One region of the Marinobacter sp. DSM 26671 genome, then DNA from elsewhere that is predicted to be linked to it. Evidence: predicted binding sites of a transcription regulator. Region 1 holds the regulator's gene; the other holds the start of a gene.
The links. Region 1 encodes sigma-54, which starts transcription at its own class of promoters, with help from an activator protein. Its sites were predicted from a motif close to ANTGGCATNNANNTTGCTNT; they were not measured.

Region 2: the regulator sigma-54 is predicted to act here: its motif matches at 4,677-4,696, upstream of flhA (flagellar biosynthesis protein FlhA).

Annotation. Positions count from the first base shown of each region.
Region 1 is NZ_FONF01000005.1:152,045-159,931, reverse strand. Features, by position in the region: gene BM035_RS07565 (YhdP family phospholipid transporter) at 1-195, shown strand, start outside; gene BM035_RS07560 (carbon-nitrogen hydrolase family protein) at 226-1,071, shown strand; gene yjgA (ribosome biogenesis factor YjgA) at 1,081-1,608, opposite strand; gene mgtE (magnesium transporter) at 1,624-2,985, opposite strand; gene BM035_RS07545 (HPr family phosphocarrier protein) at 2,995-3,264, opposite strand; gene rapZ (RNase adapter RapZ) at 3,272-4,156, opposite strand; gene ptsN (PTS IIA-like nitrogen regulatory protein PtsN) at 4,185-4,655, opposite strand; gene hpf (ribosome hibernation promoting factor) at 4,743-5,051, opposite strand; gene BM035_RS07525 (RNA polymerase factor sigma-54) at 5,153-6,679, opposite strand; gene lptB (LPS export ABC transporter ATP-binding protein) at 6,831-7,556, opposite strand; gene lptA (lipopolysaccharide transport periplasmic protein LptA) at 7,534-7,887, opposite strand, start outside.
Region 2 is NZ_FONF01000017.1:68,004-75,890, forward strand. Features, by position in the region: gene BM035_RS16690 (RNA polymerase sigma factor FliA) at 1-133, opposite strand, end outside; gene BM035_RS16695 (MinD/ParA family protein) at 165-977, opposite strand; gene flhF (flagellar biosynthesis protein FlhF) at 1,046-2,353, opposite strand; gene flhA (flagellar biosynthesis protein FlhA) at 2,414-4,594, opposite strand; gene upp (uracil phosphoribosyltransferase) at 4,813-5,451, shown strand; gene BM035_RS16715 (uracil-xanthine permease family protein) at 5,454-6,710, shown strand; gene BM035_RS16720 (hypothetical protein) at 6,691-7,128, shown strand; gene flhB (flagellar biosynthesis protein FlhB) at 7,536-7,887, opposite strand, start outside.

The DNA of each region.
Region 1 (7,887 bases):
TTGCCCCTGACTCAGAATCTGCCATTGGCGGCGCTGCTCATGGGTGCCGGTGCGCCGATCGGCGGCGCCTTGTTTGTGCTGGACAAGATTCTGGGCGATCCTTTGAGCAGGCTGACAAGCGCAACCTACAGCGTGACCGGCTCATGGGACGAGCCGGAAGTGAATCTGCAACGGGTTTTTGACACCGGCGAATAACTTTTCTGTTTGGCAATATCGGAGGCAGTCATGAACAAGCGTGTTTCCAACCGGGTCGCAGCCATCCAGATGGTCAGCGGTCATGACATTGACGCCAATCTGCGCGAAGCGGAACAGCTGCTGGCCCGGGCTGCCGAGCAGGGCGCCTCGGTCGCCGTACTGCCTGAGAATTTTGCGGTTCTGGCCACCAGTCAGATGATTGATCGTGGTCGCCAGGAGGCGGGGGCCGAGCCTGTCATAAGAACCTTCCTGGCCGAACAGGCCCGGAAACTGGGGCTCTGGATCGTTGGCGGATCGATGCCCGTGGCCAAACGACCGGACGGCTCAGATCTGGAGGATCGGGTCAGGGCAACCTGCATTGTCTTTGATGACCAGGGTGAGGAAGTTGCCCGTTACGACAAGATTCACCTGTTTGATGCCATGGTGGAAGACGCCCATGGTCAATACCGTGAATCGGACACCTTCGAGCCCGGCGAACAGATAGTGACCGTGGATACGCCCGCGGGCAAGCTGGGGTTGGCGATCTGCTACGATCTTCGCTTTCCGGAGCTGTTCAGGCTGCTGCGTGAGCAGGATGTCGACTGGATTTGCCTTCCGAGCGCTTTCACCTGGCAGACCGGTGATGCCCACTGGTACCCCCTGATCCGGGCCCGCGCGATCGAGAACCAGGTATGGTTAGTGGCACCTGGCCAGGGTGGCCAGAACAGCGAGCGCCGTCGCACCTATGGCCACAGCCTGATCTGTGATCCCTGGGGGCGGATCGTGACGGAAATGGGGGAAGGCCCGGGCCTGGTCACCGCCGAACTGGACGCCGATCAGGTAGCCAATCTGCGCGCCCGGATGCCGGTGTGGGAGCACCGCCGGCTCAAAGGTTGAACCAACGGCTCACATGGCCTCGGCGTCATCGATGCACTCCCTGAGATAACGGAACAGTTTCCGGGCCTGGCCGGTGTTCTTCTGTTTTTCGACGTCTTTTCGGGCGTTTCGAGCAAGGTTTCGCAGGTGCTGCATATCGGCAGTGGGGCAGTAGCTGAAGAACTCGCCAACAACGGAATCGCCTTCGGCAATCATCCGGTCCCGCCAGCGTTCCGCCAGGTGGTGTCTGCGGGTGTGTTCTTCGCTACCGGCATCGAAGGCGTCGATGGCTTTCGCCAGGGCTTCAGGATCATCTTCCTGTCGGATGACCTTACCGATGTATTGCAGGTGCCGTCGTTTGGCCTCGTTCTGGCGGATACGGCGGGATTCCTCGATCGCGGCGCGGAGGGTCTCGCTGATTGGCAAGGTTTCCAGCTGATCGTTGCTCAGGTCCAGCATCCGCTTGCCCAGATCCTGCAGGGCATGCATTTCCCGTTTCAGCTGGGATTTGCTGGGGCCGTCGTATTCCGGCGCGTCGTTGTCTTGATGGTCTTTCATAAATCCGAGATCCGCTTAAGCGTAGAAAATCGTCGCGAGGCCAAGAAAGGCCATGAACCCGACTACATCGGTCACAGTCGTGAGAATCACGCTGCCTGCCAGGGCCGGATCAATATTGCGAGATTTGAGAAACAGTGGCAGAACCGTGCCAACCAGCGCTGCGGCGACAAGATTGATCACCAGCGCGGCAGCAATGATCGCGCCGATCATCACATCCTGGAACCAGAGCATGGCTGCACCCGCCACCACGGCGGCCCAGAGCAGGCCGTTCAGTATCCCTGACAGAAATTCCCGGTTCAGCAGCCAGCCTACGTTGGCGCCGCTGATCTGCCCCACGGCCATACCGCGAATCACCAGTGTAAGCGTCTGACTACCAGCAATGCCGCCCATACTGGCAACAATTGGCATCAGCACTGCGAGCGCCACCACTTTGGCGATCGTGTCTTCAAATAGCCCGATGACGGCGGAGGCGGTCAGTGCCGTAATCAGGTTGATGCCCAGCCAGACGGCACGGCGACGGGTGGTTTTCCACACCGGCGCAAAGGTGTCCTCGTCTTCGTCCAGACCCGCCATACTCATCAGTGAGTGGTCCGCATCCTCCCGGATAACGTCAACCACATCATCGATGGTGATCCGACCCAGCAGGCGGCCCTCCTCGTTTACCACCGGCGCCGAGATCAGGTCGTAGCGTTCAAACAATGTCGCTACCTTGGTGTCGGAGAGGCTCACGGGAATGGGCTCGATGTCGGTATCCATGACTTCCCGCACGGTGGAGGCGGGGTTGGAGACCAGCATTTTCGTGATGGGCAGCATGCCAATGAAATCGTCCCGCCGGCTGACCACGATCAGGCTGTCGGTCATGGGTGGCAGGGTGCGGTGCCTGCGCAGGTAGCGGAGCACAACATCGATACTGATGTCCGGGCGCACCGTAATGGTGTCCGTGTTCATCAGACCGCCGGCGGTGTCCTCCGGGTAGGAGAGAACTTCCTCCACGCGCTGGCGGTCCTGCTCGTCCATGGTGTCCAGGACTTCCTGGATCACCGTATCCGGCAGTTGCTGCAGCAAGTCGGCCAGGTCGTCCGACTCGAAATCCTCGATGATATCCGCCAGTTCCTGAGCGTTCAGCTGGCTCAGGAAGTAGCCACGGATATCGTCGCTCAGGTACTGGAGAACTTCCCCTTCCAGTTGCTTGTCGACGAGATTCCACAGCAGGGCCCGCTGCCGTGGCGGTGAGGATTCCAGCAAATGGGCAATATCACTGGGGCTCAGGCCACCGTTCAGGATGCGGGCAACCTGCTTCAGTGCGCCACTGTCCAGTGCTTCGCTCAGGGAGCGAAGACGCTGGCGGGCCTGGCTTTTTTCCAGAATATCGGTCATGTGTTTATTTTACTCACCCTCACCGAAATAGTCGTTAATCAATTCCACCAATGCTTCGATGGCCTGTTCCTCATCCGGTCCGTCGGCAATGAGCTCCACATCGGTTCCTTTGCTGGCGGCCAGCATCATCACCTGCATGATGTTCTTCGCGTCCACATCCCGGCCTTTGCCGCTGATACGCACGCTGCTGTCGTATTCCGATGCCGTGTTGACCAGCTTCGCAGTGGCGCGCGCATGCAGGCCCAGTTTGTTGATGATGGTAATGGGGCGGCGAATCATGGCTTGATCAGATCTCTTCCCGGGTCTGCAGGTGTGGCAGTTCGGTGTGCCGCACTTGCACATTGCTGTACCGTTGCCGGAAGTACTCACCCAACTGCTCGCACACATACACCGACCGGTGCTGGCCGCCGGTACAACCAATGGAAATGGTCATGTAGCTGCGGTTGCTGTCTGCAAAAGAGGGCAGCCAGGTATCCAGAAATGATTTCAGGTCCTCGATCATCTTCCGGCTTGCCGGTTCTTTTTCCAGAAACTCGATAACCGGCTGATCCGTCCCGACATACTTGCGGAGGCTGGTATCCCAGTAGGGGTTGGGCAGGCAGCGGACATCGAAAACGTAGTCGGAATCCAGCGGCACGCCGTGTTTGAAGCCGAATGACTGAAACAGGAGAGCCAGTTCCTGATCTTTTCGACCGACCACGCGCTGCTTGACCATGTCCCGCAGCTCGTACATGGACATGCCGGTGGTATTTACGTAAAGATCGGAAAGCTTGGAGAGGGGCTCCAGCAGTTTCTTCTCGCTGGTAATGGCTTCCCGGAGAGAGGTCCTGTCGTCACTCAACGGATGCTTTCTGCGGGTGGCGTGAAAACGCTGCAGAAGCGACTGCTCGTCGGCGTCCAGGAAGATGATTTCAACGGTAACCCCGGTTTCCTGGAGGCGCCGGTAGATCTCCTCGAAATTGGCCAGCTCGCCGGAAAGGTTCCGCGCATCGATACTGACGGCCATCTTGCCCAGTCGACCAGGCCTGGTCTGGCTGGCGGCTTCCCGTGTGAGGGGGAAGAGCAGGCCAATAGGAAGATTGTCGATGCAATAAAACCCGAGGTCCTCCAGCACATGAAGTGCGGTACTCTTGCCCGAACCGGACCTGCCACTGACGATAATCAGCTTCATGACCACCTTACCTCCACTGCAGTGAATATCAGCCGCCTGAGGCGGTCATGCGCTGGTACAGCGTGCTGGCGTCCTCGGATTGCCGGAGGCGATCACAGAACGACCGCTCATTGAACTTTTCAGCCAGTTGGCTGAGCAGCTCCAGGTGTTCGCTCGTTGCTTCCTTCGGGACGATCAGGGCGAAAATCAGATCCACCGGCTGATTGTCGATAGCATCGAATTCGACGCTTTCTTCCAGCGTCATCAGCACGCCCACCACGTGATCAAGTCCTTCCAGACGGCAGTGGGGAATGGCGATTCCCTGGCCAATGCCGGTGCTGCCCAGGCGCTCGCGGGAAATCAGGTTGTTGAAGAGCTGGGTCTCGCTGAGCGTGTTGTCCTGATGGTTTATCTGCTCGGCAATAAACTCCAGGGCCCGTTTCTTGCTGGACGCAGCTACCCTGCAGAGGGTGAGCTCCGGAGCAAGAATGTTCTCTATGGTCAGGGATGTGTCGCTCATGGATCGACTGCGTTTCCGTTAAAAAAAAGGCTGCGACACGTTACTCATGTCGCAGCTCGATTAGATGAATTGCATGAAAACAGTCAGTTAGCGAGAGCCGTTTCCGTGCATCCGGTCTACATTCTTTTCCTTGTGCTTGAGGATCTGACGGTCAAGCTTGTCGATCAGGGCATCGATGGCTGCGTACATATCCTCATTTTCTGCCTTTGCGTGAATCTCACCACCAACCACGTGCAGCGTGGCTTCCGCAATCTGGCGCACCTTCTCCACTTCCAGGGTTACCTGGCAGTTGCTGATGTGGTCAAAGTGACGCTCGAGCTTCTGGAACTTCTCTGAAACATAATCCTTCAGTGCGGGAGTAAGTTCTACGTGATGGCCTGAAATATTGAGTTGCATAGGCGTCTCCTGTTGTCATCGTTCCGGCTCCCGGGAGCCGGTCTGGGTGCTGGCGCATTGTGCGCCGGCAAATAGTACGTTGCGCCCGGACCCCGGGGTGTTCAGACCAGCCGCTTGCGTTCGTTCGAAGGCGGAATGTGCATGGCCTCCCGGTACTTGGCAACGGTGCGTCGCGCAACCTTGATTCCCTGTTCTCCTAGCATGGCTGCAATTTTACTGTCGCTCAACGGCTTTTTGGGCGTTTCCGCGGCAATCAGCTTTTTGATCATCGCGCGGATCGCCGTGGAAGAACATTCACCGCCTTCGTCAGTGCTGACATGGCTGGAGAAGAAATATTTCAGCTCGAAAATTCCCCGGGGGGTGTGCATGTATTTCTGGGTGGTGACCCGGGAAATCGTGGACTCATGCATCTCAACCGCCTGGGCGATATCAGAGAGGATCAGCGGTTTCATGGCTTCTTCACCCTGATCCAGGAATCCTTGCTGGTGCTCGACAATACGGGTCGCCACTTTCAGCAGGGTTTCATTGCGGCTCTGCAGGCTCTTGATAAACCATTTCGCCTCCTGCAACTGATCCCGCAGGTAGGTGTTGTCGGCACTGCTGTCCGCACGCCTTATAAGAGAAGCATAGCTGGCATTGACCCGGATGCGCGGTGCAATTTCAGGATTCAGCTCAACACGCCAGCGGCCATTGTGTTTGCGAACGATCACGTCCGGAATCACATAATCGGGTTCGGCCCGGTCAATGACATCGCCCGGCCGCGGATTCAGGCCGGTGATCAGCGCCAGGACATCCCGCAACTGGTCTTCTTTCAGGCGGCTGCGGCGCAGCAACTGGGCGTAATCGCGGTTGCCCAGCAGGTTGATGTAATGGGTAATTACAAGGCGTGCCTGGGCCAGCCAGGGTGTTTCCGGCGGCAGCTGGTTGAGCTGGATCAGCAGGCATTCCTGTAGGTCCCGGGCAAACACGCCGGGCGGATCAAAGTGTTGCAGGCGGTGAAGCACGGCTTCCACTTCATCCAGTTCAAGGGGGTCTTCATCGTTCTCATCCAGCAGTCCGGCGTGGATTTCCTCCAGCGGGCTGGTGATATAGCCCCGTTCGTCCACTGCATCCATCAGGGCATGGGCAATGGCCTGGTCCCGTTCACTGAGGGGCGTCAGATTGAGCTGCCATTCCAGGTGATCCTGAAGCGTTTCGGTCGGGGAATTACGGGTTTCGAAATCGTGATCGTTTTCGTCGTCGTTGCGGGCTGCCGGCGCTGGTGCGGACTGGTAGATGTCGTCCCAGGCGGTATCAACCGGCAGATCGTCCGGAATGTTGTCAGGAATCTCGTTCTCCGAGGACCAGTCCGGGCCGTTCTCGGATTCATCCCAGTCGCTGGCCGGTTCCGGGGCAGCTTCAGCGGCGGACTCGGTGGCGTTGGCCTCGCGCTCGTCGTTTTCGCTGGCTGCGTCGGTCTGGTCATCGTCCTCGGAGGTCTCCAGCATGGGGTTGGATTCCAGTGCCTGCTGGATTTCCTGCTGGAGGTCGAGAGTGGAGAGCTGGAGAAGCCGGATCGCCTGTTGCAGCTGGGGCGTCATGGTCAGGCTTTGACCCAGCTTTAACTGTAAGGAGGCTTTCATAACCATGGTTCAGGATCCGTCACTCATCAGCGCGTTGTGTCATAAGTCGTGAAAAAATCTTTATATGCCGGTTACTTGCCGTGATTTTAATTTACCCTAGCAAGTTCTTTGCCGAGTTTACTTGCTACAGGTCATCAAAACAATCAGCCATTGGGTGTCAGAGTCTGAATTCGTCGCCGAGATAGACTTCCTTGACCTGCTGGTTGGCCAGGATGGCGTCGGCATTGCCGGAGGCGATGATGTGGCCGCCGGAAACAATGTAGGCATTCTCGCAGATGTCCAGGGTCTCACGCACGTTGTGGTCGGTGATCAAAACGCCAATGCCTTTGTCCCGAAGGTGCCGGATGATGTGTTTGATGTCACTGACGGATATGGGGTCCACACCGGCGAAGGGTTCATCCAGCAGGATAAAAGCCGGCTCCATGGCCAGTGCCCGGGCAATCTCCACCCGTCGGCGTTCACCGCCGGACAATGCCATGCCAACACTGTCCCGGATATGGGTGATGTGGAATTCTTCCAATAACCCCTCGAGCTTCTTCTCCCGCTCTGCCTTGCCCAGCCCCGGCCGGGTTTCGAGGATGGCCATGATGTTGTCGCGTACGGACAGTTTGCGGAAGACCGAGGCTTCCTGGGGCAGGTAACCGATGCCCTGGCGGGCCCGACCATGCATGGGCAGGGGGGTGATATCCCGGCTGTCGATCGTGATCCGCCCGCGATCAGCGGGGACGAGCCCAACGATCATATAGAAGCAGGTGGTTTTCCCGGCACCGTTGGGACCAAGCAGCCCGACAATTTCCCCACTGCGGATTTCCAGGGAAACGTCGATCACCACTTTTTTCTGTTTGTAACTCTTTGCCAGGTTACTGGCTCTCAGAACTGCCATCGGATCCCTGTCTGTCTGTACTGCGTGGCTGAATCACCATCTCTACCCGGCCGCTGCCCTCGCCGGTGTCTGCGCCGCCCTCAGCGGTGACAACCCGGCCGACGGTATCATAATGAATGACATCACCCCGGAACAGGTTGCCATTCTGCTCGATGACTGCTTCCCGTTCAAAGGTCAGCTGGCTGTCGGTGGCAGACCAGGTAATGTTCAGGGCACGGGCATCGGTTTCGCCTTCCCCCTCGCGCGCCGGTTGACGGTATATAGCGGGCGTACCAGAGGCTTCGATCCGGCTCAGGCCGTCCTCGGTCCGGTACAGGACGACCCGCTCGGC
Region 2 (7,887 bases), on a different contig from region 1:
GGACGGACGCCGGCAGGCGAGCCATCAGGTGAAGGGCAATTTTCTTGACCAGCGGCGCGTGCTGCTCAATGAGCTGAGCCGGCTTCTGCGCACTTGACTGGTTATAGATTCCGAGGTTTTTCGCCAATGTCATGTATCCGGTTTTTTGTTTGACTGGATCCGATTCAGACTTCGACGAGCCGCTCCACAAAAAATTCCAGATGCCCGCGGGGAGAGGACGGCAACGGCCAGCTATCTACCTTGTCCGCCAGCGCCTTGATGGCCAGTGAAGCTTTCGCCCTGGGATAGGCGTCCAGCACCGCACGCTGCCGCTGAACCGCTTTCTTCACGGCCTCATCGTAGGGGACTATTCCTACGTATTGTAGTGCCACATCGAGGAAGCGCTCGGTGACCCGGGTCAGTTTTTCAAACAGATGCCGGCCTTCCTGCTCATTCCGGACCTGATTGGCAAGAATACGGAAGCGGTTGGTTCCATAATCACGGTTCATCAGCTTGATCAGGGCATAGGCATCGGTGATCGAGGTCGGCTCGTCGCAGACAACCAGCAGCAGCTCCTGCGACGCTCTCAGAAAACTGACCACTGACTCGGAAATACCGGCGGCGGTATCAACGATCAGGACATCGATCTGATCACCCAGTTCGCTGAACGCATTAATCAGCCCGGCATGTTCCATGGGGCTGAGCTGGGTCATTCGTTGGGTACCGGAAGAGGCGGGGACAATCTTGATGCCACCGGGACCATTCACCAGAACGTCCTTCAGATCACAGTCGCCCGCCAGAACATCCTGGAGGTTGCGATTGGCAGTGATGCCCAGCAAGACGTCGATATTGGCGAGCCCCAGATCGGCGTCGAGCAGCACCACTCTCCGGCCTTTCTGCGCCAGGGCGATTCCGAGGTTCACCGACACGTTACTCTTGCCGACACCACCCTTTCCGCCGGAAACTGCAATCACCTGTACCGGATGTGCTCTGCTCATACTGTTTTTGGTCTCTCGCCACGTTTCGCCGGCTTTGTCTCCGACGCCTGCTGTCAATCTGTCCGGTCTCAGGCGTGCTCTTTCAGGCCCTCTGCGACCGCTTGCTGTTGCTGGAGTGTTTTCAGCCGATCCACGGCCAACCGCACCAGCGGAACGGCTTCTGCGTGGTGCAGGTCTTCAGGAATCTTCTGGCCGTCTGTGTAATAGGCTACCGGCAGACCGGTTTCCATCACAAACCCGAGAGACTCGCCCAGCGTCAGGGCCTCGTCGATTTTGGTCATCACACAGCCCGCAAGATTTGCCATCTTATAGCAATGCCACACGGATTTCATGATGCGAGGCTGACTGGTTGCCGAGACCACCAGATGGGTTTTGATATTGTGATGGCTGCGAGCCAGTTCGGCCAGCTGTTCCTGGTAGCCTTTGTCCGCACTGGTCAGTCCGGCGGTATCAATCAGCACCAGATGACGGTCTGACAGTTCGTCCAGAATATCGTCCAGACTGTGACTTTCATCCACGACCCGAACCGGCACATTCAGGATCCGACCGAACACGAATAACTGCTCGTGCGCCGCCACCCGATAGCGATCCGTGGTAACCAGGGCCACGGAATCGGAGCCATGCTTGAGCACGTAACGAGCGGCGAGTTTTCCGATGGTGGTGGTTTTCCCGGACCCTGTCGGACCCACCAACGCATAGGCGCCGCCCTCATCCAGCCACTCCATTCGGGAGGTCCGAACCCCGGTACACAGCATTTTCAGGGACTGCTTCCAACCGTCTTCCAGGCGCCCCGCCTTGTGACGACGGGAAATTGACCCCGCCAGATCACTGCCGAGGCCGAACTCCTGCAAGCGCTCGGCAAGCCTCTGCTGCACGGCGGTGGTCGCAGAAACCTCCGGCTCCTGTTGCGGCCGATGGCCCTGCATCATGTCTTTGAGCGAGCTGATCTCGGCCCGCATCTGCGCCAGCTCATCGGAATAGGCTTCCCTCGGCGCCTGTGGCAGAGGTTCAATATCACCAAAACCACCGCTCACCTCTTCCTGAATGGCAGCGAACGAACCGGCGTAGCTCGCGCCCTGCGATGCCCGCTTTTCCCGTACTTCACGGATGCGGTCCCGGGACCGGCTCAGCTCGTCCTCAAGACGCCTGTGCTGGTCGGCCTGCATCTCGGCCAAGCGGGACCCGTTGGTGGCTTCTTCTGCCTGGTTGCCCAGTCGCTGGCGCGCCATATTCTCGTCATAGTCCAGCGCCGTCACAATTTCGACACCGCCGTCGACCCGACGATTGGAAAGGATCACGGCGTCCGGCCCCATCTGTTCACTGACCTGCTTGAGCGCCTCGGCCATGGTCTGAGCAAAAAACCGTTTTACTTTCATGATGCCTCTTCCTCCACCGGCAACGCCGTGCCGGCGCTGTCCGCTCTGTCATCCGCGCCGTTACTGGCCAACGGACGCCACGATCGTAATCTGTTTGTTATCCGGAATTTCCTGGTACGAGAGCACATGGAGCCGCTCTACCCCGTAGCTGGCGAACTTCGCCAGCACCGGCCTCAGGGGCCCGGACACCAGCAGAATGGCTGGCTTGCCGAGCATCTCCTGACGCTGGACGCTCTCCTGAAGCGAGCGCTGGAGTTTTTCAACCATATTCGGCTCCAGGACCAGGCCAATATCTTCCTGTCCGCCGGATTGTTGACTCTGTTGAACAGACTTCAGCAATAACTGTTCCAGATCCGGATCCAGGGTGATCACCGGTATCTCCGATTCGTTGCCGCAGATACTCTGGACAATCATCCGGCGCAGGGACTGCCGCGCAACGGTGGTCAACAGCTTCGGATCCTGACTCTTCGGATGCACGTTCACGATGGCCTCGGCAATGGACCGCATGTCCCGGATCGGCACTTCTTCCTTCAGGAGATTCTGCAGCACTTTCAGCAGCAGACTGATGGATACGGTGGTGGGTACCAGTTCCTCGGCCAGCTTCGGAGAAATCTTTTCAAGCTGATCCAGCCATTTCTGGACTTCTTCGTGGCCCAGCAGCTCGTGGGCGTGTTTCTGCAGGACCTGGTTAAGGTGGGTCGCGACCACCGTACTGGCATCGACCACGGTATAGCCGAGGGTCTGGGCCTGGTCTTTCTTGTCTGGCTCAATCCAGCTGGCGTCCAGACCGAACGCCGGATCCTTGCCTTCAATGCCTTCTATCTTTCCGAATACCTGACCGGGGTCGATGGCCAGTTCGCGGTCCGGATGGATTTCCGCCTCGGCAATGGTCACGCCCATCAGGGTGATGCGGTAGACATTGGGCATCAGATCGAGGTTGTCTCGAATGTGGACCGAGGGCATCAGGAAGCCGAGATCCTGGGACAGCTTTTTACGAACGCCCTTGATACGACTGAGCAACTGGCCACCCTGTGACTTGTCCACCAGCGGGATCAACCGGTAACCCACTTCCAGACCGACAATATCGACAGTGGACACATCGTCCCAACCCAGCTCCTTGGTCTCTCCGGGGGCCGGTAACTGACGACCCTGATCGCCGCCAGCATCACCGCCTGGAGGCAGATCACGACCCGCCGGCCGTGGAGCCGCCCCGCCCGCGCCCCTGACCGGGAATGCGCCATCTTCTTCGACGGTCTGTCGCTGGTGCTTCCAGATATACCAGGCAGCGCCAGCGGCCAGTGCACCCAGACCCAGGAAGGCCACGTGGGGCATGCCGGGAATCAGACCGAGAATGATCAGGATAGCGGCGGCAATGGACAGCGCCTTGGGCGCGCTGAACATTTGCTGGAGGATCTGGCCACCCATGTCCTGGCTGGAGGTAACCCGCGTTACCATGATTGCAGCCGACGTGGACAGCAGCAGCGAGGGTATCTGTGCCACCAGGCCGTCACCAATGGTCAGCAGCGCATATCGCTCCATGGCCAGCCCGAAATCCAGATCGTGCTGCAGCATACCAATGGCAATACCGCCAATGATGTTGATGGCAAGAATCAGCAGGCCAGCAATGGCGTCGCCCTTCACAAACTTGGACGCACCGTCCATGGAGCCGTAGAAATCCGCTTCCTGGGCGATTTCGGCACGACGATGCTTGGCCTCATCCTGATTGATCAGGCCGGCGTTCAGGTCCGCATCAATTGCCATCTGCTTGCCGGGCATAGCATCCAGCGTGAAACGGGCGCTCACCTCGGAGACCCGGCCGGCACCCTTGGTCACGACCAGGAAGTTGATGATCATCAGGATCGCAAACACCACCAGACCCACGGCGTAATTGCCGCCGATCAGAACGGCGCCGAAGGATTCGATCACTTTACCGGCGGCATCGCCGCCTTCGTGGCCGTTCAGCAGAACAATCCGGGTAGACGCCACGTTCAGGGCGAGACGCAGAAGTGTGGCTACCAGCAGGACTGTCGGGAAGGACGCAAACTCCATCGGCCGCAGGGCGTAGACACACACCAGCAGAATGACAATCGACAGGGTGATGTTGAAAGTAAAGAACACGTCCAGGAGGAACGCCGGCATGGGCAGAATCATCATGCCCAGCAAGCCCATCAGCATGATGGGTATGCCCAGGTTGCCCCGCGTCAGGGTTTTGACGTTATTGAGGACTAAAGCTCTGTCCATGCCGGATACTTCTCCGATTGGCCGTGCCTGCAGGCGTTTTGAAGGTCGAAAATCTGACACCGGAGCGTCGTTTGGAAGGGTTATCGCAAGATCCGTACCACCCCTTAGGGGATTTCCGTTAAGCAGCCATTTGCGGCCTGACTCGCCTTGCCAGATGCGGTATCCTTGCGCCATTTGATCGCGACGCCAAAATTCCAACCAGACACACAGGTGACCCCATGCCAATCCACGAGGTAAAACACCCTCTGATCCGCCACAAGCTCGGCATCATGCGCCGTGCGGATATCAGCACCAAGAATTTCCGGGAGCTGGCACAGGAAGTCGGTGCACTCCTGACCTACGAGGCCACCAAAGACTTCAATCTGCAGGAAAAGACCATCGAAGGCTGGGCAGGGCCGGTTAACGTGGAACAGATTCACGGCAAGAAAGTCACCATCGTGCCGATCCTGCGGGCCGGCCTTGGCATGCTTGACGGTGTCCTCAGCCTGATTCCGGTGGCCCGGGTCAGTGTTGTCGGCCAGATCCGCAATGAGGAAACTCTCGAGGCCAGCACCTACCTTGAAAAGCTGGTGGGCGAACTGGACCAGCGCATGGCCATGATTGTCGATCCAATGCTCGCCACCGGCGGCTCAATGATCTCCACCATTGACCTGCTCAAAAAGGCCGGCAGCACCGAGATCCGGGCCCTGGTTCTGGTTGCCGCGCCTGAAGGCGTTGAAAAGGTTCTGGAAAAACATCCGGACGTGTCTATCTACACCGCCTCCGTTGATGAGCGCCTCAACGACAAAGGCTACATCCTTCCGGGTCTCGGCGATGCCGGTGACAAAATCTTCGGTACCAAGCAAAAGGACGTTTAAGAATGCAGGACCATACCAACGACCCGGTCTGGAAACAGGCCATTGCTGGCTCCCAGATGCTGCTGGTGGCGTTCGGCGCGCTGGTTCTGATGCCACTGATTACCGGGCTGGATCCCAACGTGGCCCTGTTCACCGCCGGCCTGGGCACCCTGATCTTTCACGTGGTGACCGGCGGTCAGATCCCGATTTTCCTCGCGTCGTCCTTCGCCTTTATTGCCCCCGTGATTGCCTCCAAAGGCAAGTTCGGCATGGAAGAGACACTCGGCGGCCTGATGGCAGCGGGTATTCTCTATATTTTCCTCAGTGGACTGGTGCGGCTGCGGGGCACCGGCTTTGTCCGCCGCCTGCTGCCGCCAGTGGTTATCGGCCCGGTGATCATGACTATCGGTCTCGGCCTGGCGCCGGTTGCCGTTCACATGGCCTCCGGCCGCACCGGTGATGGCGCCAACCAGCTGATTCCCTACGACACGGCGATCTGGATCGCCATGATCTCGCTGGCCGTAACCATCATCATGTCGGTCTGGTCGAAAGGCATTTTCCGGCTGATTCCGATCATGTTCGGCGTTATCACCGGCTACATCCTCTCCGCGTTTGCCGGTATCGTGGATACCACGCCAATCCGGGACGCCGCCTGGTTCGCCGTTCCCAACTTTGTTGCGCCGGAATTCAGCTGGGGCGCCGTGCTGTTCATGATCCCCGTCGCCATTGCCCCGGCCATTGAACACATCGGTGACGTGCTGGCCATCGGCAACGTGACCCGAAAGAACTACCTGGAAAAGCCGGGCCTGCACCGCACCCTGCTGGGTGACGGCCTGGCCACCAGCGCCGCCTCCATGCTTGGAGGACCGCCCAACACCACCTACTCGGAAGTCACCGGCGCCGTTATGCTCACCAAGAATTTCAACCCCAAGGTCATGTGGTGGGCTGCCTGCATCGCCATTGTTCTGGCTTTCGTTGGCAAATTCGGCGCAGCACTGCAAACCATCCCGGTGCCCGTCATGGGCGGCATCCTCTGCCTGCTGTTCGGTTCCATTGCCGTCGTTGGCCTGAACACACTGATCCGCCACCAGGTAGATCTGTCGCAGTCTCGCAACCTGGTTATCGTAGGCGTTACCCTGGTGTTCGGTATTGGCGGCATGGTGCTCGGGCACCTCGAAGGCATCGCGCTCTGTGCGGTGGCTGCCATCATCCTGAACCTGATACTGCCCGGCAGCCGCGAGGCATGGGGTAAAGCCGTCTATGAGCAGAAAGCCGACTGACAGCTCCGGCATGCCCCCCCGCGGCATTCGGTTACGGCAGAAACACCCTCTGCTCCACATGGTCGAAGCCGATCTGCCCGACATGGCCGCCCGCAAGGCCCTCCGCCTGATGGCCACCGGCCGACTGGCCGCCGCCATGGCCAAACGCCCGGGCTCGGTTTACCTCTCCGAAAGCTACTACCAACCCCGCCAGCCGGTGCTGAACACTACCCTCAAAGCGCTCGGTAGCGTCCTCGGGGCCGTTACCCGCAGCGAGGTATCTTTCCACTTCCAGACCGACGAAGAGGCACGGGAACATCTCCTGTCCTGTGGGTTTGCCTCCGCCACAGTGCACGATCCGCGATCCTGGTATGGGATTCTGCCAATCCCCGAAAGCCGCGGAGAGCCGATGGTTCGGGTTATTGAGGCTGGTTGCTGATCTTACGTTCAAGTCCTGCCCTAGCCTGCTGTTTCGGTGGAAGAGGTTTGTGGGTCTGCTTCCCAAAAAACGCTACGAGCACATCCATGTGCGCTTGGCTGTGGCCATCCATGGCCACAGACATTTTTGGGAAGCAGACCCACAAACCTCGCACAACTGACGGGAATCCGCCAAAACCACTAAGGTTGGATTAGGCGAAGCTGTAATCCGACCTACGATTCTGACATTCAATGCGATATCGAATCGCTCAGAAGCGGGTTGTCGGGTTGGCCTCCCAAAAATGTCGGCGGCCATGGATGGCCGACGCCAAGCGCACATGGATGTGCTCGTAGCGGTTTTTGGGAGGCCAACCCGACAAGCCGCCAGCACCAGTCCTCGCAGGCTACCAAAAGAAACCCAACTCCAAACTAAACGTCCCGCCGCAAATCCGAAGGAATCGGGAACTCCGGCATACCGGGCTTGGGCCCGCGCCCCTTCCGGAACTGTCGGAGCTGGAACACATAGGCGAGCACCTGGGCAATGGCCATGTACAGGCCATCGGGAATCTCCTCGCCAATGTCGGTGTTGTGGTACACCGCCCGGGTCAGCGGCGGCGTTCTCAGAATCTCGACTTTGTTTTCACGGGCAATCTCCATGATCTTGAAGGCCACCTCATCGGCCCCCTTGGCCACCACAATCGGCGCAGCCATCGCCTTCTGATCGTACTTCATGGCAACCGCATAGTGGGTCGGGTTGGTGATCACCACGTCGGCGGTGGGC